Regions from separate parts of the Pseudarthrobacter sp. NPDC058119 genome, predicted to be linked through region 1. Evidence: riboswitches for the same ligand, from Rfam matches in the RefSeq annotation. Region 1 holds a riboswitch; each other region holds the start of a gene.
What was found. A riboswitch is a leader RNA that binds a small molecule or an ion and turns the genes downstream of it on or off. The one in region 1 is predicted to bind thiamine pyrophosphate.

Region 1 (5,535 bases):
ATGGCCTGCTCGTCGGCTACGGCAACATCGCCCCCGAATTGCTCGTCGGACTCATCGAGGCCGGCAAGGCGCAGGACTACAAGCGTGCCCACGCCATTCATGAGCGGTTGCTGCCGGTGACCAAGAATGTCTACCACCGCGGCTCCCACATGGAGGGCACCGTCGCCTTGAAGTGGGGCTTGGTGAACCGCGGCATCCTGGACCACGCCACGGTCCGCACCCCGCTCCTGCCCCTGCCCGAGGGCGCCGAGACCGAAATCGCGGAAGCCTTCGCCGCCGCCAACATCGGCAAAGTCACCGCCGCTGTCTGATCCACGGATCCCAAGGATGGCGGGAGCAACTCCCGCCATCCTCCCCTAGGCTTTAGCCATCTCCACTCTTGGTCAATGAGGACCCCAGCATCACCGCTGGAGAAGGAGGACTCGCAATGCGCGAGCCGAACACCACCACCACCACCATGGCGGGCGGCCCCAACGCCGCCAGGATCAATGCAGAGCTCGTAGCCCGCCTCGAGAGGCTCCCGCTCACCCGGCGCCTGACCCTGATCCGCGTGGTCATCGGGTCAGCCACGTTCTTCGACGCGTACACCGTCCTGGCCATCGCCTTCGCGATGCCCCAGCTGTCCACCGAATGGCACCTGAACGCCGGGGAAATCGGAATGATCCTCTCCGCCGGCTACGTCGGGCAAATCTTCGGATCACTCTTCTTCGGCCAACTCGCCGAACGCATCGGACGCCTTCCAGTCCTGCTCATCACCATCCTGCTTTTCGTCTCCATGGACGTCGCCTGCCTTTTCGCATGGGGTGCCACGTCAATGATCATCTTCCGGTTCCTCCAAGGCATCGGCACCGGCGGCGAAGTGCCGGTCGCCAGCGCCTACATCAACGAATTCGTCGGCGCCAAAAAGCGCGGCCGCTTCTTCCTCCTCTACGAGGTCATCTTCCCCGTCGGCCTCATGTTCGCCGGCATCGCCGGGTACTTCCTCGTCCCGGTCGTTGGCTGGAAGGCCATGTTCATCGTCGGCATCATCCCCGCCCTCCTCACCATCCCCATGCGCTGGCTCATGCCCGAATCCCCGCGCTGGCTTGCCTCCAGGGGCCACATCCACAAGGCCGAGACAGTCGTCGCCATGCTGGAAAAGGAAGCGCGAAAAGCCGGACACACCCTCTCCGATCCTGTCGTCCGCCCCGTGGATCCGAAGGCAACGGCCCGCACCAGCTGGCGAGAACTGTTTTCCGGGATCTACAAGAAGCGCACCTTCATGATCTGGATGCTCTGGATCTGCGTCTACATGGTCAACAACGGCCTTATCACCTGGCTCCCCACGCTTTACAAGCAGACCTTCAACCTTCCGCTGCAAACCAGCCTCGCCTACGGCTGGGTCACGTCGGCAGTAGGCGTCGTCGCGTCGATCGTCTGCGCACTGCTCATCGACCGCGTCGGCCGCAAACGCTGGTACTCGTGGGCATTCCTCGCCGCCACGGTGCCGCTCGTCGTCCTCACCGCCCTCGGCGCCGTCTCCGCCACCCAAGTGGTGGTGTTCGCCAGCATCGCCTACGCCATCCTCCAAACCATCTCCTTCTCCCTGTACCTCTACTCCGCCGAGCTCTACCCCACCCGGCTGCGCGCCATCGGAACCGGTTTCGGCAGCGCCTGGCTCCGCGCCGGCTCAGCGATCGGGCCCATCCTTGTGGGCTACATCGTCGACAACTACGGCATCAGCTTCGTCTTCACCGTCTTCGCAGCAGTCGCCCTCATCGGCGGCCTGATCACTATCTTCTTCGCCATCGAAACCAAAGGCCGGGTCCTCGAAGAGCTCTCGCCCTAAACGACAAACCGCCTCCACGGCAGCGGCTGGAACCTCCTTGGGTCCGTGCCGCTGCCATTGGCAGTTAAGGTTGCCTTCCGGCCGGCGCGCGGCGCATTCCAGACCGGACCCGGTCATATCCGGCGGATTGGCGCACGGGGCCCCGCAATCCAGCCCTGCCAGGTGTAAACTTGACCTCGCCCAACCGGGCACACCAACAAGCGTTACCCACACCAAAAGCAACACTAAAAACGACAGGGGAGCGCCGCCGTCGGGCAACCTGGCACCAGCCGGGCACCGCAGGTGGGCGCTGAGAGTGCGGACAGCCGCAGACCCTCGAACCTGATCCGGTTAGTACCGGCGCAAGGGAGTCGAGTTCTCAAAGTGTCGCGGTTCCACGGCCACAGGCCGCCGGCCGGGTCCACTTTCCCCTCCTGTTTCCCAGGAGGATCACATGAGCACTGCAGCAATCAAGAAGACCACCAGCAAGTCCTGGCGCGTCGTGGACATCGTCGTCGCCGCCCTGGTGGCCATCGCCGGCGGCGTCATCTTCTGGGCCTGGGACCAGGGCGCCGCCGCCCTGTCCGCTCCCATGAACGCCGCCTACCCACCCCTCACCGGGCTGCTCGCCGGCGGATGGATGATTCCAGGCGTGCTCGGGATGCTCATCATCCGCAAGCCCGGGGCTGCCCTGTTCTGCGAAACCGTGGCCGCCACCGGAGAGCTGCTCATGGGCTCCCAGTACGGCGCTTCGGTCCTCTTCTCCGGTTTCATCCAGGGCCTGGGCGCGGAAATCATCTTCGCAATCTTCGTGTACCGGAAATTCAACCTGCCCGTGTCCCTGCTGGCAGGCGCTGCGGCCGGATTCTTCTGCGGCCTGAACGATTCGTTTGCACCGTGGGGCTGGAACATCGCCTACTCCGGCGCGGACAAGCTGGCCTACATTGTCCTCACCACCATTTCCGGAGCCATCCTGGCCGGCGCGCTGGCCTGGCTCGCCACCCGCGGCCTGGCCCGCACCGGCGTCCTGAGCTCCTTCGCGTCCCGCAAGGCCGCCACGGAGCCCGTCTTCTCCTGATGGCACCCTCCCAGGACTCCGGCGCGGTCCGCCCCGCCGCCGTCACCGCCCGCGGCTGGGGCTGGCGGCACGCCGGCCGGGCCAAACCCGCCGTCCACGGCCTCGACCTGGACATCGCCCCCGGGGAGCGGGTGCTGCTGCTCGGCCCCTCCGGCGCCGGGAAGTCCACGCTGCTGCACGCGCTGGCCGGCGTCCTGGGAGACATCAACGACGACGGCGAGGCAGGCGACGCCGACGAGTCCGGTTCGCTCCTGGTGGACGGCGCCGCGCCCCGCTCCCAGCGCGGCCGCGCCGGCCTGATGCAGCAGGACCCCGAGACGCAGGTGGTCCTCTCCCGGGTGGGGGACGACGCCGCCTTCGGCGCCGAAAACCTCGCGGTGCCCCGCGACGCGATCTGGCCCCGCGTGCAGGCAGCGCTGGCCGACGTCGGACTCTCCCACCTCCCGCTTGACCACCCGACGTCGGCCCTGTCCGGCGGCCAAAAGCAGCGCCTGGCGCTCGCTGGCATCTTGGCGATGCGCCCCGGCCTGATCCTGCTGGACGAACCCACCGCCAACCTGGACCCGGACGGCGTGCTCGAAGTCCGGGACGCCGTGGCCCGCTCCCTGGACAAAACCGGCGCCACCCTGGTGGTCGTGGAGCACCGCGTGTCCGTGTGGAAGGACCTGGTGGACCGGATCGTGGTCCTGCAGCCCGGCTCCGCCAGCGAGCCCGCCGTGCTCCTGGACGGCCCGCCGGACCACGTGCTCAACGAGGCGCGGACCATGCTGGCCGCTGCCGGCGTGTGGGTCCCCGGGTACGTCCCGGCCACCCGTTCGCGCGCCGCCGTCCCGGCCCACGGAACGGGCACCCTCCTGCTGGCCGCTGAGCAGCTGGCCGTGTCCCGGGAGCGTCCGCGCCGCCAGGGTTTTCGGAAGACACCGCCGGTGCCGGTCCAGGAGGGCGTGGCCGCCCAGGTCCGCGCCGGGCAGGCCCTGGCCATCACCGGTCCCAACGGCGCCGGCAAGTCGACGTTCGCCCTGACCCTGGCCGGCCTGCTGGAGCCCGTGGCAGGGACGGTGTCCGCCACGCTGGACCTCAGCCGGGGCGCCGGCATCGACCCCTACAAATGGAAGGCCGAGCAACTGATTTCACGGGTGGGCACGGTCTTCCAGGAACCGGAACACCAGTTCGTCACCGGGAAGGTGCTGGACGAACTGCAGTTCGGCCCGAAGCACCTGGGGCACGGCGAAGACAGGGTGGACGAACTGCTGGAGCGCCTGCGGCTCACCCAGCTGGTGGACGCCAACCCCTATACGCTCTCCGGCGGGGAAAAGCGCCGCCTCTCGGTGGCCACCGTCCTTGCCGCCAGCCCCCAGGTGCTGATCCTGGACGAGCCCACTTTTGGGCAGGATGCCAATACCTGGGCCGAACTCGCATCCTTCCTGTCCGAGCTCCTGGATGCCGGCACGGCGGTGGTTTCCGTGACCCACGACGCCGAGTTCACCGGCGCCCTGGGCGGAACGGAACTGCGGATGGCCGCCACGGAAGCGGTGGCACCATGAGGCAGGAACTCACCTTGGGCGGCAACCGCGCCCTCCTGGCCCGCGCCAATCCACTCAGCAAGTTCGCGGCGGTCCTGCTCATCACGGCGGTCCTGGCGCTGTCCATCGACTGGGTGTCCGCCTCAGTGGCCCTGGTCTTCGAACTGATGCTGTTTCCCCTGGCCGGGCTCACCGTGTCCCTGCTGTGGCAGCGCGGATGGCCGTTGATCCTCGCCGCAGCCATCGGCGGCTGGAGTACCGCCATCCTGGCGCCGGACAGCGGAAGGATCCTGCTCGACGTCGGCATCTGGAGCATGAGCGAGGGTTCCCTCCAGCTGGGCATCGGCTTCCTCCTGCGCGGCTTTGCGATCGCCCTCCCGGCAGTGCTCCTGATGAGCTGCACCGACCCCACTGATCTCGCCGATGCACTGGCGCAGAAGGCCCGGCTGCCCCACCGGTTCGTCCTGGGTACCCTCGCCGCGATGCGCCTGGTGGGGCTCATGGCAGAGGAGTGGCAGACCATCGGGATGGCGCGCCGTGCCCGGGGGGTAGGCGCCCGCGGCAGCCTCGGCCAGCGGGTGAAGGCGACGCTGGGCCAGAGCTTCGGACTGCTGGTGCAGGCCATCCGGCGTGCGTCGAGGCTCGCCGTGACCATGGAGGCGCGGGGATTCGGCGGCGGCCGGCGGACGTGGGCCAGGGAATCCACCTTCAGCCCCTTGGACTCCTGGGTGGTCGCCGGCGGTGTGTTGGTGGCAGGACTTGCGCTGGCAGCGGCTGTCTCTGCAGGCACGTGGAACATGGTGTGGCTCGGCAGCTAGGTCCCGTAAAAGCTACGCTTACTTCCCTATCGCACCGAATGGGTATCGCGTGTGATGCATCCCCTGCTGGCCCTCCAGGTCGGGCTGCATAACTCATTTATGATATATTCGCGGTATGACCCAGGAAACCGCTGAACACGTTGCCGCCATGCTGAGGGACGCCCGGAGCGAGAAGGGGTGGACCCAGGGCCAACTGGCCGCCGAGCTAGGCACCAGCCAGAGCGCCGTTGCCCGGATGGAGCAGGGCAAGCAGAACCTGAGCCTGAAAATGATCCAGCGGCTGGAAAACATCTTTGACCGCAGCATCGT
Region 2 (5,535 bases), on a different contig from region 1:
GCGCACGAACTCAGCCATGTCCTTGCCGTCGGGCAGGTCCACTTTGTTCAGCGCCACCAGCCGGGGCCGGTGGTTCAGCGGAACCACTTCGCCGTCCTGGCCGGCATAGCTCATGTCGACGGCGTACTTCTCCAGCTCGCCCTCGATGATGGCGAGGTCGGTGAGCGGATCCCGGTCCGACTCAAGGGTGCCGCAGTCCAGCACGTGGACCAGGGCCGCGCAGCGCTCGACGTGGCGGAGGAAGTTGTGGCCCAGGCCCCGTCCCTCGCTGGCGCCCTCGATGAGGCCGGGAACGTCGGCGATGGTGAACCGTACGTCGCCGGCCTGCACTACGCCCAGGTTGGGAACCAGGGTGGTGAAGGGGTAGTCGGCGATCTTGGGCCGGGCAGCGGACATGGCTGCAATCAAGCTGGACTTGCCGGCAGACGGGAAGCCCACCAGCGCGATGTCGGCAATGCTCTTGAGCTCCAGGACGATGTCCCGGGAGTCCCCCTCGATGCCGAGCAGCGCGAAGCCGGGGGCGCGGCGCTTCTGCGAGGACAGGGCAGCGTTGCCGAGTCCGCCCAGGCCACCGGCGGCCGCCACGAACTCGGCGCCTTCCCCCACGAGGTCGGCCAGGACTTCGCCGTCCTTGGTCTTGACCACTGTGCCGTCCGGTACGGGCAGGACCAGGGTCTCGCCGTTCTTGCCGCCGCGCCAGTCGCCCATGCCGGGGCCGCCGTTGCTCGCGTGCCGGTGCGGTGCGTGGTGGTAGTCGAGGAGGGTGGTGGTCTGGTGGTCCACGCGAAGGATCACGTCGCCACCGTTGCCGCCGTTCCCGCCGTCGGGACCGCCGAGGGGCTTGAACTTCTCGCGATGGACGGAGACGCAACCATGGCCGCCGGTTCCGCCGGATACATGCAGTACTACCCGGTCTACAAAGCTGGCCACGTGGATCTCCTCAGGTGCTGTTTATGGGACGCCCGGGGACGCCACATCGATTGTAATGCTGTTAAAAGAACAGTGGAGCGGACCCTCAGGCCCGCTCCACCGCTTCAGAACTGGTTGTTACTCTGCAGCTGCAGCAGCAACGATGTTGACCACGCGACGACCGCGGCGGGTGCCGAATTTAACGGCGCCCGGGGTCAGTGCGAACAGGGTGTCGTCACCGCCACGGCCAACGCCGGCGCCGGGGTGGAAGTGGGTGCCACGCTGGCGGACGATGATCTCGCCTGCGGAAACAACCTGGCCGCCGAAGCGCTTGACGCCGAGGTACTGAGCGTTGGAATCGCGACCGTTGCGAGTGGAGCTCGCGCCCTTTTTATGTGCCATCTGAAATGCCTGCCTCTAAATTCTGGGGAATCTGTTGAAATACCTGAACAGTAACCGGTGGTTACTTGATGCCGGTGATCTTGACCTTGGTCAGTTCCTGGCGGTGACCCTGGCGCTTCTTGTAGCCGGTCTTGTTCTTGAACTTCTGGATGACAATCTTAGGACCACGCAGGTCCTGGAGGATTTCAGCCGTAACAGTTACCTTGGCCAGGTCAGCGGCGGCGGAGGTGACCTTGTCACCATCAACCAGGAGCAGTGCGGGCAGCTCGATGGTGCTGCCGGCTCCACCGGCGACGCGGTTCAGGGTAACGAAGTCTCCAACGGAAACCTTCTCTTGGCGGCCGCCTGCGCGGACAATCGCGTACACCACTTGGGAACTCACTTCTCTCGACGTTTATTACAAAATTTGCGTGCGGAACCGACTCGAAAAAGCCAAGGTTCCCGCTGTGCCTCAACGCCGTGGGGTCATAACCCAAGTGTTGGCGTAAGCACCGAAGATCTAGAATACGCTAAATCCATCTACGGCCGCAAATGAGGCTGGTTCCGGCGGCCCGGGTGTGGTAGTAACCACACTCCGGCGGGCAGCACCGCAACCATGAACTCCATAATAGCGGCGGCGCTCCCCGCAGGAGTCAGGAATGCAGCCTCGGCGCGTCGAAGAATTCCACCTCGAGGCGGCAGGACTGCTTGAACGCGGTCAGCATGGCCTCCCGCTCGGCGTCGGAGGCCTTCCGTCCTGCCGCGTCCACGATGGCGATGGCCCGGCGCGTTGCTTCGGCAAAGCCTTCGTCGGCATACGTCCGCAGCCAGGCAGCGTAGGCGTGCCCTTCCGGCTCCCCCGAGGCAACGAACTGGCCGTGCAGTTTTTCGCCCACCTCGGCGTAGAGCCAGAAGCAGGGAAGGACGGCGGCGGCCAGGACGGCATAGCTGCCCGACGCCGACGCTGCGGTGAGGTGGTCCACGTAAGCCTTGGTGACGGGGCCGCGGCCGCCCTGGGTGGGCCGGGTGCTGAGCCAGGAGCGGTGCAGTTCCGACTCCACCTCCAGGCACTGCTGCGAGGACCCTGCCCAGAACAGCTGTTCCGCTTCGGAGGGGGCCAGGGCACTGGCGCGTGCCAACACCCGGGAGTAGCCGTTCAGGTACAGGGCATCCTGGGCCAGATAGTAGGCAAAGTCCTTCTCGGGAAGGTCCCCGGCAGCCAGGCCGTGAATGAAGTCCAGGGCGTAGATGTCCGCGAGGTCCTGTTGGGCTTCCTCCCACAGCCGGGCAGCGAAGCCGCCGTCATGCAGGTCCTGCCGCACATGGTGGAAGTGGTGCACCGGTCCGTTTCCCTGGCCAACCTCGAGTTGGTCCGAGTTTTCAAGGGCGCCGGCAAGCCATGGCTTGACGGTCAGGAGCGATGCCTCCCAGTCGCCCAGGCGTGCCTGGACGGTGGCCATTGCGGAGGACAGGGAACAGCCGGTGCCGTGGCTGTTGCGGGTGTCGACGCGGTTTCCCTGCACCTCCACCACGTCCTGCGACAGGAGGCCTGCGGTATTGACCAGCGCATCCGGGCACTCCGCACCCGCCAGGTGGCCGCCCTTGACCAGGACGGTGGCGCCGGTGGCATCCGCCAGGCGCCGGCCCTGCTGCAGCGCTGCCGGCCAACTGTCCGCAAGTTCCGCGCCCACCAGCATGGCAAGCTCCGGCAGGTTGGGAGTAATGAGGTGGGCCAGGGGCATCAGGTCCCGGAGCGCGGCCTCGGCGGACTCCCTCAGCAGCCGGTCGCCGCTGGTGGCCACCATCACCGGGTCAAGGACAACGACGGCGGGACGGACCTTCTCCAGCCAGTGCCGGACAGTGCGGATCACGGCTTCGTCCCCCAGCATGCCGATCTTGACCGCATCGATCGAGATATCATCGCTGACCGCGTCCAGCTGCTGGGCCAGGAAGGCCGCGGGAGGAACGTGGACTGCCTGGACACCGCAGGTGTTCTGTGCCGTCAGGGCAGTAATGGCAGCCATGCCGTAACCGCCGTGCGCGGCAATGCTCTTCAGGTCGGCCTGGATACCCGCCCCCCCGGACGGGTCGGAGCCGGCGATGGACAGTACCCGCGGGACGTCCCGGCCGGTGGACAGCCCGGTGCTGAAGCCGGAGCGAGCTGGCAGGGGCATGAAAAGGGTCGAAGACAAGAGACATCCCTTCGCCGGTACTAGCCGGACAGGTTCAACGGGTCTGGATCTCAGCCGGCCTGTGCGCGGCACCCCGTGTCGGTTCCTACCCTAGCCGCTGCCACGGGGCTGTGGTAAAGGTGACAGCGGCCAGATGCAGGAAGTCCCCGCCGCGTGGACTGTTCCCCCTGTACTTTCGGGGGGAATGGTCCACGAGACGGGGACTTCACCTGTCGACGCCGTGGCTTGCCGGAATTTACAGCTCCGACGCCGGCACGCCGACACCGAGGATGATGGGTTCCTCGGCCGCCTTGCGGGGTTCCGGCTGGTCCTTCGCCGGTTCGGGCGCCTTGGCTGCGTGCGAGTGCCCAGCGGCATCAGCCTGGACGTTTTCATGGTGCTGGACGGCAGTCTCGTTGGCGGCACCCTGGGCACGGCTGGCGGCCCGGTGGCGCCGGGGCCGGCGCTGCCGCGACTGCTCCAGCGTGTGGTCCGAATAGTCCTTTTCAGGGGATGCCCCGGGAGCGGCACCGGCGGGGGCTTCCGCTGCCCCGCCGTCGGCATGCCCTTCCGGCGCCACCTCCGCTGCCGGCTGCACGGCCTCTGCCTGCCTGGCAGGCGCGTTCTCCACGGGAGAAGCCGGCTGGCCCAGGTGGGCGAATGCTTCCGCAAGGCGGTCCAGCGTCAGGGCAGGCTTCGGATGCTGTTCCCCGGCGTGCTCCACGAACGGAAGCGGGACTTCCTCGCCGCCGAACGTCAGGACCGCTGCGGGACGTGCCGGGGCGTCGGCGTCGTGCTTCTCCTCAACGGGAACCGGCGCGGGCTCCACGGACGGCACCTGCCGGGCTGCCGCCACCTCGTCGTCATGCAGGTGGGCTGCATGCGCGGCCGCGGCGATGTTCGCCAGGGCAAGCCTGGTTGCCTCAGCCTTGGCGTGCCGCTCGGCGTCGGAGGGGTCCGGCTGGACGGTGTGGACATGGACGGCAGGTGCCGGGGCGGCCTCGGGCTGCTGGCCGCCGCGTCCCCGCCGCCGCTTGCGTTCGGACCGGACACCGGGCTGGCCGTTGTCGTTCCGCTGCGCTTCCGGACGGGTCTCCGCGCGGGCTTCGGGACGGTTGTCGGTGCGCTGGACGTGGTGCTCGGCCGCCACGATGTTGGCGCGGCGGTGCTCCACGGGATCGTCGTGGGTCACGACGCCCCGGCCGGCGCAGGCTTCGCACTGCTCACCAAAGACTTCCAGCAGGCCCGTGCCCATGCGTTTACGGGTCATCTGGACCAGGCCGAGTGAGGTCACCTCGGCAACCTGGTGCTTGGTCCGGTCCCGGCCCAGGCACTCGACCAGGCGGCGGAGGACCAGGTCGCGGTTCGATTCGAGCACCATGTCGATGAAGTCGATCACGATGATGCCGCCGATGTCGCGCAGCCGGAGCTGGCGCACCACTTCCTCGGCCGCTTCGAGGTTGTTCTTGGTGACGGTTTCCTCGAGGTTGCCGCCGCTGCCGGTGAACTTGCCCGTATTGACGTCCACCACGGTCATGGCCTCGGTGCGGTCGATCACCAGGGAGCCGCCGGAGGGCAGGAAGACCTTCCGCTCGAGGGCTTTGTGGATCTGCTCGTCGATGCGCCAGGCGGAGAAGATGTCCTGGTCCTTGGTCCACTTCTCCAGCCGGCCCACCAGGTCCGGCGCCACGTAGGTGACGTAGGCCTCGATGGTGTCCCAGGCCTCCTCGCCGGAAACGATGAGCTTGGAGAAGTCCTCGTTGAAGACGTCGCGGACCACCTTGATGGTGAGATCAGGTTCGCCGTAAAGGAGCTCGGGGGCCAGGATCTTGGTGGACGTGGACTGGCTTTCGATGCCTTCCCACTGGGCGCGCAGCCGATTGATGTCGTGCGTGAGCTCTTCCTCGGAAGCGCCCTCGGCGGCGGTGCGGACAATGACGCCGGCGTGTTCGGGCAGGCGGTCCTTGAGGATGCGCTTGAGCCGGTTGCGTTCGACGTCGGGCAGCTTGCGGGAGATGCCCGTCATGGAACCGCCTGGGACGTACACCAGATAGCGGCCGGGCAGGGAGATCTG
Region 3 (5,535 bases), on a different contig from region 1:
GGGCGACGACGGCCGTGGCGCCGCGGGCGGACACGTGGTGGCACACGCCCAGGGGGCTATCGCCGCCATGATGGCCGCCGTCGAACGCCCGGACCTGGTCTTTTCCCTGACGCTGGTGGAGCCCGCCTGCCTGTCTCTGACGGCGGAACTGCCGGCCACGGCCGCCCACATCAGCCTGATGCAGCCACTGTTCGACGTCCGCCACCAGCTCAGCGACGACGACTTCCAGCGCGAATTCGTCCGCCGGATCTACGCCACCGACCTCCAGCAGCCTGCCACCACCGAGGAGAAACGGTCCGCGCGGCGGCTGCGGCTCCAGGAGCCTTCGTGGGAAGCGCCGCTGCACATCGTTCCGGGCGTCCCCACCCTTGTCCTCACCGGCGGGTGGGAGCCACTCTATGAGGAAATTGCAGGGTACCTCCGGGAGACCGGCGCCCTGCACCGCGTTGCCGCGGGAGGGCACCGGCCCCAGGACTCCCATGATGGGGACCGGTCCATCCGCCAGTTCATCAGCGGGGTCGGCAGGAGCCAGCCCGCCCGGGCGTCCTAGCCTTCAGCGGGGACCCGCAGCTCCGGCAGGTACACCTTGCCGCCGGCTGCCAGGAACTCCTCGCTCTTCCCGCGCATGCCGGAAGCCATGTCCGCCAGCGCCGCTTGGGCCTCCGCGGACCCGTATTCGTCCCGGATGTCCTGGCTGATCCGCATGGAGCAGAACTTCGGACCACACATCGAACAGAAGTGGGCTGTCTTGGCCGGTTCGGCCGGCAGCGTCTCATCGTGGAACGACTCCGCGGTCACGGGGTCCAGGGACAGCGCGAACTGGTCCCCCCAGCGGAATTCGAACCTTGCCTTGGACAGCGCATCATCGCGCTCATGCGCCCCGGGATGGCCCTTGGCCAGGTCCGCGGCGTGCGCTGCGATCTTGTACGTGATCACGCCTGTCTTCACGTCGTCCTTGTTGGGCAGGCCCAGGTGCTCCTTCGGCGTGACGTAGCAGAGCATGGCAGTGCCGTACCGGGCAATCTCGGTGGCGCCGATCGCCGAGGTGATGTGGTCATACCCGGGCGCCACATCCGTCACCAGGGGCCCCAGGGTATAGAAGGGCGCCCCCTTGCACAGTTCCTGCTGCCGCTCCACGTTCTCGCGCACCAGGTGGAAGGGAACGTGGCCGGGCCCTTCCACCATCACCTGCACGTCGTACTCCCAGGCCCGTTGCGTCAGCTCGGCGAGGGTGTCCAGTTCGGCGAACTGGGCGGCGTCGTTGGCGTCCGCGGTGGAACCGGGGCGGAGGCCGTCACCCAGCGAGAAGGCGACGTCGTATTTGGCGAAGATTCCGCACAGTTCATCGAAGTGCGTGTACAGGAAGTTCTCCTGGTGGTGGGCCAGGCACCAGCCGGCCATGATGGAGCCGCCGCGCGAGACGATGCCGGTGACGCGGTTCGCGGTGAGCGGGACGTACCGCAGCAGCACGCCCGCGTGGATGGTCATGTAGTCCACGCCCTGCTCGCACTGTTCAATCACCGTGTCACGGAAGATCTCCCAGGTCAGGGCGTTGGCCTCGCCGTTGACCTTCTCCAGCGCCTGGTAGATGGGGACGGTTCCAATGGGCACGGGGGAGTTGCGGAGGATCCATTCCCTGGTGGTGTGGATGTCATCGCCGGTGGACAGGTCCATAACGGTGTCGGCGCCCCACTGGGTTGCCCACTGCAGCTTGTCCACTTCCTCGGCGATCGAACTCGTCACGGCCGAGTTGCCGATATTCGCGTTGATCTTCACCAGGAAGGCCTTGCCGATGATCATGGGCTCGGATTCCGGGTGGTTGATGTTGTTGGGAATGATGGCGCGGCCGGCGGCCATTTCGCTGCGGACCAATTCCACGTCGCAGTTCTCGCGCAGGGCCACGAACCGCATCTCCTGCGTGATGATGCCCTGCCGGGCATAGTGCATCTGCGTCACTGTCCGGCCGTCGACGGCGCGGCGGGGCACCGGCTGCGCACCCTTCCACTCCGCGGAGGCAGCGCCGCGGCGGACGGCCGAGCGGCCGTCGTCGAGCAGGTTTCTCGCCCTGCCGCCATACGCCTCGGTGTCAGCCCGCGCCGTGATCCACTCGGAGCGGAAGGGCTGCAGGCCTCGGACGGGGTCGCTTCCGGGGCCCGCGGTCCGGTAGGACCGGAAGGGTGGGTTCGGCTGGCCATTGGGTGACGGCTCAAGGGCAATTTCGGTCACCGGGACCCGGATTCCGGACGCCTCATCCGCAAGGTAGGCGAGTGAGTGCGACTTCAGCGACTGGGTCACCGGCGGCACCGAAGTGCCATCCGGCACACCGGCGGACGGCTGAAGGGCAGGGTTCAACTGGGTGTTTTGCGTACTCAAGGGAATACTCACTTCCTTCGCCGGCATTACCCGGACAGGTTCAACGGTCGCAGGCTGCGCCAGCCCGATCTCAGCCCCTGCAAGGGCACCCGTGTGGTCAGGAACGAAGCTACCACAGGCACCCGGAGCGGCCTTGTCATAAACGTGGTGCTACCCTGACCGGCATCGAAAGGAGCACCACCATGGCAGGCATCATCCACTTCCGCGGGCCCGTCCTGACCGCACCGGACAGGATGCGGCATGGACTCTGGTCCGTGGACGGCAAGCTGACGTTCACCCGGCCGGCGGCTGCTCCGGACCGGGTTCTGGACGGCTGGGTGCTGCCGGGCTTCGTCGACGCCCACTGCCACATAGGGCTCGGGGCCGCCGGCCCGGTCGAGCCCGCGGCGGCCAGGGACCAGGCGCAGGCGGACCTCAACGCCGGAACCCTGCTGGTCCGGGACGCGGGTTCGCCGGCAGATACCCGTTGGATGCAGGGCGGCAGGGACTTCCCGGTGCTGATCCGGGCCGGGCGCCATATCGCCCGGACGCGCCGCTACCTGCGGGGCTTCGCCGAGGAGGTGGAGCCCGAGGGCCTCGTGGAGGCCGTCCGAAAGCAGGCGCGCGACGGCGACGGCTGGGTCAAGCTCGTGGGCGACTGGATTGACCGCAGCGCCGGCGACCTGTCGCCGTCGTTTCCTGCCGCCGTCATACGCGATGCCGTCCAGGCGGCGCACGACGAAGGGGCCCGGGTAACGGCGCACTGCTTCGCCGAAGACACCCTGGACCAGGTGCTGGACGCCGGCATTGACTGCGTCGAGCACGCCACCGGGCTCCTGCCCCGCCACCTGCCCCGGTTCGCGGAGCAGGGCGTCCCGATCGTGCCCACGCTCATCAACATCGCCACCTTCCCCGACATTGCCGCGCAGGCGGAACCCAAGTTCCCGCGTTATGCCGCCCACATGCGCGCGCTCTGGGAACGCCGGCTGGAGCGGGTAGCGGAAGCCCATGCGGCCGGTGTCCGCATCTTTGCCGGTACCGATGCCGGCAGCGTGATCAGGCACGGCAGGATCACGGACGAAATCCTCGCCCTGCACGGCGCCGGCCTGCCCATGGAGGCGGCCCTCGACGCCGCCTGCTGGGCAGCCCGGACGTGGCTGGGAGCGGACGGCGTGGAGGATGGGGCCCGCGCCGACGTCGTTGTCTGCCGGGACGACCCGCGCGCGGCACCTCAGACCATTACGGCCCTGGAACACGTGGTGCTGGGAGGGCGGATCATTCGCTGACAGTTGGCTCCCGGGACTTGGAATATATTGAAGCTTCAAGTAATTTTAATGTGTGACAGGCCGCCACCGGGACGGCCGCCAATGCAAGGAGCCGTCAATGACCGCATCAGCCAACAGCCAGGATCTTCTTCCTGCCGACCTCGCCATGGGCACCGTGATGCTCAAGGTGGGCGACATGAAGGTCATGACCGACTACTACCAGCGCGCACTGGGTCTTGAGGTGGTCGCCGAACAGGACGGCGGCCTCTACCTTGGCCGCCTGGGCAGGCCGCTGGTCCACCTCGCACCGGCCCCCGGACTGCACCTTCCCGGCAGGGGAGAGGCGGGTCTCTTCCACACCGCCCTGCTCTTCGAGGACCAGGCTTCCCTTGCCGCCACCGTCGCCACGGCTGCCCAGTACGAGCCGCGGGCCTTCACCGGCAGCGCCGACCACCTGGTCAGTGAGGCCTTCTACTTCACCGACCCCGAGGGCAACGGCATCGAGCTGTACTGGGACCGCCCCCGCAGCAACTGGTCCTGGAACGGGACCGACGTGGTCATGGACAGCCTGGCGCTCCCGCCGCAGCGCTACCTCGAGCAGCACCTCACCGAAGAGTCCCTGGAGGGACAGCGGCAAACAGCCGCCGGCGTGGGCCATGTCCACCTGCAGGTTGGCGACGTGCAGACCGCCCGGGACTTCTACGTGGGCACCCTCGGGTTCGAGAAGACCGCCGGCTGGCACGGGCAGGCCTTGTTCGTTTCCGCGGGCCGGTACCACCACCACATGGCCATGAACGTCTGGAACAGCCGCGGCGCGGGTCCGCGCAAGGACACCCTGGGACTTGGCGAGGTGCTCATCGAGGTTCCGTCAGGGGACGACGTCGGCACCCTGACTGACCGTCTCAAGGTCGCCGGGGTGCCCGCCCATCACACGGGTTCGGAGCTTCGGTTCGAAGATCCGTGGCGCAACCGGATCCGCGTCGCCGTCCGCTGACCACTGCGGCCTCCGGCGCCACTTCGCGGGAGGCCGGTCCGGCGTGCAAGGGCGGCCCTGCAGCTACTAGGCTGATTCCGTACGGCCGGGCGGCAGGAAGTGTCCGGCGCGCAGTTCCGCCAACGGAAGAAGGACACCAGCCATGGGCTTCACCGAGATCTTTGTCGCCACCCATGACGCCGCGCTGAAACGCGCCGGCCTCCTTGATGAAGGCCGCAGCGCCTCCGCCGCGGATTCTGCAGCGGTGCGGATCGAAGGAATCACCGACTTTGAACTGGAACAGCTCGGCGATCTTGCCGGGACGGCTGTCCATGCCGGCGGAGCCGACTACGAGCTGACCATGGTGGACGTCGCGAGCGACTCCCTCCTCGCCGTTCCGCCGGCCATGGTCCGGGCCCTGGCCGACCTTCTCACCTACGAAACCGAGGGCGAGGGCAACGTCCTTGACGATGTTGCGGGGCAGTGGGCCGGCCAGGAGGACATGCCGTTCGGTGCCTCCCAGGCGCGGACCTACGTGCAGCAGCTTGCCGAGCTTGCGGCCGGAATCAACGATTCGGAGCGGACTGGACTCTACGTCTGGTCCGCCTGACCCTGTCCGGCGCGCCCGGGAAACCTTCCCGCGGCGCCGCCGGCGGCCACGCCAAGTCGAAATAACGGCGTTCATCTGGCACAATAAACAGGTACTCGATCTGCGTGGCCCCTCTCTCCGCGTCCGGATCCTGTCCTTCGAGCCCGCAAGTACGGCCCGCCCCACGGGTGCAGAAAGCCGGGTTCACCCCTTTTTCTGAAACAGGAGTGACCACAAAAGTGGCCGTAAAGATTCGCCTTAAGCGCTTCGGCAAGATGCGCGCCCCGTACTACCGCATCGTCGTCGCGGACTCACGCACCAAGCGTGATGGCCGCGCCATCGAGGAGATCGGCAAG
Region 4 (5,535 bases), on a different contig from region 1:
CAGTTCTAGTCCTGGCCTGCTGCAGGCCCGCCGTTTTTCAAGGAGATCCATGCTTTCGCTGACCATCGTGGTGCTGGCAACCGTCGCTGCAGGCTTCGTTGTCTGGGCCAATGACAAGCGGCACTCCAAGTACGGCGCGGCCTTGCCGGCCGGTGTGGCCGCGGGTGTTGCGGCATTGGCGTGGATCATCCTGATGACCGCAGGCTTGGGCTACCTGCCGGGAACCACCTGGCTTCCCTGGGTCCTGCCGATGGTCCTGGGCGTCGCCGCGGCGATCGCCGTCGTCGTTTTCCTGGGCCGCTCCCGTGCCCGCCGCGATACGGAACGCCTGACCGCCATCCTGCGGCGCTGACCGCCTGCAGGTTAGTACATACGCGTGTGGCCACCACCCTGCCGGGTGGTGGCCACACGCGTATGTACGGTGTCAGAGGAACTCCGCCCGGCCCTCCATCGCGGACGAGGCGAGGGCGTGTTCCCGGCGCGGGATGCGCCCGGCTGCCCGGGCCATCCTGCCGGCGAGAACTGCGTGCTTGAACGCCTCGCCCATGAGTGCGGGGTTCTGCGCCCGCGTCACGGCCGTGGCCAGCAGGACGGCGTCGCAGCCCAGCTCCATGGCCAGCGCCGCGTCCGAGGCCGTGCCAATGCCGGCGTCCAGCACCACCGGCACCGAGGCGCGGGACACGATGAGCTCGATGTTGTGCGGGTTCAGGATTCCCAGGCCCGTCCCGATCGGGGCGCCGAGCGGCATGACCGCGGTGGCGCCAAGGTTCTCCAGCCGCAGCGCCAGCACGGGGTCGTCGTTGGTGTAGGCGAAGACCTTGAACCCCCGGTTGACCAGCTGTTCCGTGGCCTCCACCAATTCCACGGCATCGGGCAGCAGTGTCTGCTCGTCGGCAATGACTTCCAGCTTCACCCAGTCGGTCTCCAATGCCTCCCGGGCAAGCTCCGCCGTGAGGACGGCGTCCCTGGCCGTGAAGCAGCCTGCGGTGTTGGGCAGCACGCGGATCCCGTGGTCCACCAGCAGCTGGAACAGCGAGCCGGTTTCCGCCGTCGAGTAGCGGCGCATGGCCACGGTGGTCAAGGCGGTGCCGGAGGCCAGGAGCGCAGCGCCCAGTCCGTCCAGGCTCGGTGCCCCGCCGGTACCCATGATCAGGCGGGATCCAAGGGCGACGCCGTCAATCACCAGGGCGTCAGCGGCGCCGGGATTCCCGGCCGGGTTGATGGTGCTGGTTTCGGTCATGGTGTCAGCCTCCCTGTACTGCCGTGACAAGTTCGATGTCGTCGCCCTCGGCGAGCGCCGTGGCGAACCATTGGCTGCGCGGCACCACCTGCGCATTATGGGCGACGGCGACCCCCAGCTTCCCGCCGTCCGTCGCCTGGCCGTTAGGCGCCAGCGGGCGTCCGGTGACCTGGCTGACGAGGGTGGTGATGGAGGCGCCGTCCGCCACCGTGTGGGTGTTTCCGTTCAGGGTGATGTTCACGCTGTCTCCTTGGTGTGGTGGTTTGTGCGGGCAGCGGCCGGACGCGAGAACCGCTCCGGGCTGAAAGGCGCCCAGCGCGGATCGGCACGCCCGTCCAGCAAGCCGGCGCAGATGGCTGCGGCCGCGGGGGTGAGCAGCACCCCGTGCCGGAAGAACCCGGTGGCGATGATGAGTCCCGGGACGTCACCGGCCTTGGTTCCCGCGGATCCGGGGGGCGCAGGCACACGGCCCAGCAGCGGCGCGTTGTCGGGGGTTCCGGGCCGGGCCCTGGCGGTGCACTCCAGCAGCTCCAGTTCGGCAACGGCGGGCACCAGCGCCTGGGCATCGCGCAACAGCTGGTAGACGCCTCCGGCGCTGACGGCATCGGACAGGGCGTCCTCGCGCTGGGTGGCGCCGATGACCACGGTCCCGTCCTGCCGGGGAACGATGTAGACGGGGACGCCGTGAACCAGCCCGCGCACGGTGGACGTCACCAGGGGCTGGAGGTGGCGGGGAACGGCGAGCCGCAGGATGTCGCCGTGCACAGGGCGCAGGGGCAACTCCAGCCCGTCGGGCAGGCCGCCAAGGTCCCCTGCCTGCAGCCCGTTGGCCACGATAGTTTCCGTTGCCAGGACGGTGCCGCCGCCGGCGAGGCTGGCGCCGACGACGGTTCCACCCTCCCAGAGCAGGCCGGCTGCCCGGTCCGGCACGGCATACCCGTCCCCCGCCCCTGCCGCCGCCAGGCCGGGCATCCCGCGGACGGCGCCGGCGAGGGCCTGCCGCAGGGCAGCCACCAGGCGGCGGGGATCAACCTGGTGGTCAGCGGGCGTGTCCAGGGCGCAGGCTATCGCGGGGCTGAGGAGCGGCTCGCGTTTGCGGGCTTCCCGTACGGTCAGGGGTTCCACGGACAGTCCGTTGGCCTGCTGTACCCCGCGGAGGTCCATCAGTGCGCGGCGGTCCGCGGCGTCGGCACCCACGGCGAGTGTCGACGTCGTGAGGTATCCGGAATCCGCACCGGTGGCTTCGGCGATGCCTGCGGCGAAACCGGGCCAGCGGGAGGAAGCGTCAAGCATCAGTTCCAGGAGGTCCTCCTCCTGGTAGTGCAGTTCGCTGACGGGGGCCAGCATTCCTGCGGCGGCCCAGCTGGCACCGCTTCCGGGCGCGTCATCGATCAGGGCAACGGAACGGCCGGAGCGCTGCGCCTCCCAGGCGATGCCATGGCCCACCACTCCGCCGCCGATGACGGCGACGTCCGCGCGGACCATGGAACCGGGGGCGCCGGACGGCCCGGCACGATGGTCAACAGGAGTGCTCATGTGGTTCCTTCCCTACGCCGGCATTAACCGGATCAGGTCAAGCGGTCGGCTCTGACGCCCTCTCAGCCCGGCGCTTTGTGACAGCTGCCGCGGGCTCCCGCAGTACGTGCCCAGTTTAGAGGAACTAGGCTTGCAGGCATGAATGCGACCACCCCCTCCTTCCCGGCAGGTTCCCACGCCCCGGCTGCTGACGTGCCCCATGCCGAAGTCGCCAACGCCGGCCACAACGACGCCCTCAAGGCGGCCCGCCTGTACCTGTGCACCGATGCACGGACCGCCCGGGGCGACTTCGCGGAGTTCGTGGACGCCGCGTTTGCCGGCGGCGTGGACATCATCCAGCTGCGCGACAAGACCATCGAGGCCGCCGAGGAACTGGACCTTCTGGCGGCATTGAAGGAGACCGCGGTGCGGCACGGGAAACTCTGGGCCGTCAATGACCGCGCCGACATCGCCGTCCTGTCCGGGGCACCGGTGTTCCACATCGGCCAAAAGGACCTTCCGCTGGCCGCGGCGCGGACCCTGGTCAACGGCAACGCCGCCATCGGCCTCTCCAGCCACACCACCGGCCAGGTCGACGCGGCCCTCGAGGCAACCGGCGGCCCGTCCGGGCTGGACTACTTCTGCGTGGGGCCCGTGTGGGCCACCCCCACCAAACCCGGCAGGGCCGCCGTCGGGCCCGAATTGGTCAAGTACGCCGCCGGCGCCTCGGCGCAGGCCGGGGATCCCGTGCCGTGGTTCGCCATCGGCGGCATCGACCTCGGAAACGTCCGCGAGGTGGTGGAGGCCAGTGCACGCCGGATCGTCGTGGTGCGCGCCATCACCGAGGCCCCCGACCCCGCGGCGGCTGCTGCCTCGCTCCTTGGCGCGCTGGACGGCTGAGCCTGCTTAATCCCGGAACTTGGGGCTAGGCTGAATTTTGTGTCACATCATCGGTTGGCCCCCAACGTCCATGACCACAGGAACGCCTTGGAAGAGGCGTTGGGCCTGCTGCGGACCGAACTTGAGCTGCCGGGCCCGTACCCGGCCGACGCCGTGGAAGACGCCCGGGCCGCCGTCGCGGCGTTGACGCTGCCGTCCTACGACCTGACCACCGTCGAATTCGTCACCATCGATCCGGCGTCCTCCACCGACCTGGACCAGGCCGTGTTTATCGAACTGGACGGGGACGGCTACCGGGTCATGTACGCCATCGCCGACGTCCCCGCCTTCGTTGCGCCTGGCGGTCCGCTGGATGCCGAAACCCGGCGCCGCGGGCAGACGTTCTACGCTCCGGACGGTCGGATCCCGCTGCATCCGGAGGTGATCAGCGAGGGGGCCGGCAGCCTGCTGCCCGGCCAGGAGTGTTCGGCTTTCGTCTGGGACTTCACGCTCGACGGCGACGCGTCGGTACTGACCGTGGGCGTCCGGCGGGCACGGGTCCGCAGCCGCGACAAGCTCAGCTACAAGGGCGCCCAGGCAGACCTCGACGCCGGGACCGCGCCTCCCGTCCTGCGGCTGCTCCGCGAGGTGGGCCTGAAGCGGGTAGCACTGGAACGGGCGCGCGAGGGCGCCAGCCTGAACATGCCCGAGCAGGAAATCGTCCAGCTGCCGGACGGCGGCTACCGGATTGACGCCGTTCCGCAGCTTCCCGTCGAGGACTGGAACGCGCAGATCTCGTTGATGACCGGAATGGCCGCCGCGCAGCTCATGCTGGAGGGCAAAGTGGGCATCCTGCGGACCATGCCTGCCCCTGACGAGCGGTCGCTGCGGCACTTCCGGCTGCAGACCGAGGTGCTGGGCAAGCCCTGGGACGGGCACGTCAGCTACGGCGAATACCTGCGGTCGCTCGATCCCACAGACCCCCGCCAGCTGGCCATCATGCATTCGGCCGGCATGCTGTTCCGCGGCGCCTCCTACACCGCCTTCGACGGAACCGTCCCCGAAGACGGCATCCAGTCCGCCATCGGCGCCGCCTACGCCCACACCACGGCGCCGCTGCGCCGCCTGGTGGACCGGTTCGTGCTGGTCATCTGCGAGGCCCTGAGCAACGGCGGCGAAGTTCCCGGCTGGGCGCGCGAAGCCCTGCCCCTGCTTCCGGGCATCATGGCCGGCTCGGACCAGCTGGCGTCACGAATGGAGCGCCTGGCCCTGGATACCGTGGAGGCGGCGCTGCTGCTCAACCACATCGGGCAGGAGTTCGATGCGATCGTCATTTCCGGATCCAAGCCGCAGAACGGCAACGGGAATGGAAAGAACGGCAATGGCGGCAGTTCCGGGATTATCCAGATTGCCGAACCGGCGGTGACCGCACGGTGCGCCGGCGAACTGGAGTCCGGCACCAAGGTCCGGGTGCGGCTCGTTTCCTCCGATATCACCACCCGGCAGATCCACTTCGAGCTCGTTTCCTGAGCGGCAGGCGGCTCCCAGGGAGGGCCGAAACCGTGTTTTTGTGCCCTTACGGCTAGACTGGGAGGGTAGAACTGGATGCCCGGTCGTTGATTTCCTTGATTTGAAACCAACAAGCCCGCCCCTACGCGATCTTGAGAAGTACCCGTTGGTCACCAGTGCCAGCATTAGATAGCCCGCGATCGGCTTCCACTGGAATCGCTTGCGCGCCTGAGCGTGCTCCGGAGCGGCCAGCTTTGGCCGGCCCGTTGAGCAGGCAGCGCCATTGCCCAAATGAATAAGGAAACTCCCCTGTGAGTGAATTGCATACCCACCAGCTCCTGAGCGATGTGTCCGGCACGGAAACCATCGAGCCGGAAGAAACCATCATCTCG

Region 2: linked by a shared signal. The riboswitch ahead of thiD (bifunctional hydroxymethylpyrimidine kinase/phosphomethylpyrimidine kinase) and the one ahead of ACFVTD_RS09490 (ECF transporter S component) in region 1 are both predicted to bind thiamine pyrophosphate.
Region 3: linked by a shared signal. The riboswitch ahead of thiC (phosphomethylpyrimidine synthase ThiC) and the one ahead of ACFVTD_RS09490 (ECF transporter S component) in region 1 are both predicted to bind thiamine pyrophosphate.
Region 4: linked by a shared signal. The riboswitch ahead of ACFVTD_RS01645 (FAD-dependent oxidoreductase) and the one ahead of ACFVTD_RS09490 (ECF transporter S component) in region 1 are both predicted to bind thiamine pyrophosphate.

What each region holds. Positions count from the first base shown of each region.
Region 1 covers NZ_JBHVTN010000003.1:338,188-343,722, reverse strand. The annotation lists gene ACFVTD_RS09500 (dihydrodipicolinate synthase family protein) at 1-311, shown strand, start outside; gene ACFVTD_RS09495 (MFS transporter) at 428-1,828, shown strand; TPP riboswitch at 2,054-2,194, shown strand; gene ACFVTD_RS09490 (ECF transporter S component) at 2,262-2,885, shown strand; gene ACFVTD_RS09485 (ABC transporter ATP-binding protein) at 2,885-4,429, shown strand; gene ACFVTD_RS09480 (energy-coupling factor transporter transmembrane component T family protein) at 4,426-5,226, shown strand; gene ACFVTD_RS09475 (UDP-N-acetylglucosamine 1-carboxyvinyltransferase) at 5,342-5,535, shown strand, end outside.
Region 2 covers NZ_JBHVTN010000008.1:64,362-69,896, reverse strand. The annotation lists gene obgE (GTPase ObgE) at 1-930, opposite strand, end outside; gene rpmA (50S ribosomal protein L27) at 1,048-1,311, opposite strand; gene rplU (50S ribosomal protein L21) at 1,373-1,681, opposite strand; gene thiD (bifunctional hydroxymethylpyrimidine kinase/phosphomethylpyrimidine kinase) at 1,944-3,464, opposite strand; TPP riboswitch at 3,472-3,568, opposite strand; gene ACFVTD_RS16720 (Rne/Rng family ribonuclease) at 3,718-5,535, opposite strand, start outside.
Region 3 covers NZ_JBHVTN010000001.1:16,071-21,605, reverse strand. The annotation lists gene ACFVTD_RS00125 (alpha/beta hydrolase) at 1-550, shown strand, start outside; gene thiC (phosphomethylpyrimidine synthase ThiC) at 547-2,373, opposite strand; TPP riboswitch at 2,369-2,476, opposite strand; gene ACFVTD_RS00115 (amidohydrolase family protein) at 2,556-3,638, shown strand; gene ACFVTD_RS00110 (VOC family protein) at 3,736-4,611, shown strand; gene ACFVTD_RS00105 (hypothetical protein) at 4,754-5,200, shown strand; gene rpsP (30S ribosomal protein S16) at 5,419-5,535, shown strand, end outside.
Region 4 covers NZ_JBHVTN010000001.1:365,026-370,560, forward strand. The annotation lists gene ACFVTD_RS01625 (DUF3107 domain-containing protein) at 1-9, shown strand, start outside; gene ACFVTD_RS01630 (hypothetical protein) at 50-352, shown strand; gene ACFVTD_RS01635 (thiazole synthase) at 425-1,240, opposite strand; gene thiS (sulfur carrier protein ThiS) at 1,245-1,481, opposite strand; gene ACFVTD_RS01645 (FAD-dependent oxidoreductase) at 1,478-2,776, opposite strand; TPP riboswitch at 2,769-2,887, opposite strand; gene thiE (thiamine phosphate synthase) at 2,915-3,655, shown strand; gene ACFVTD_RS01655 (RNB domain-containing ribonuclease) at 3,695-5,164, shown strand; gene ACFVTD_RS01660 (DEAD/DEAH box helicase) at 5,455-5,535, shown strand, end outside.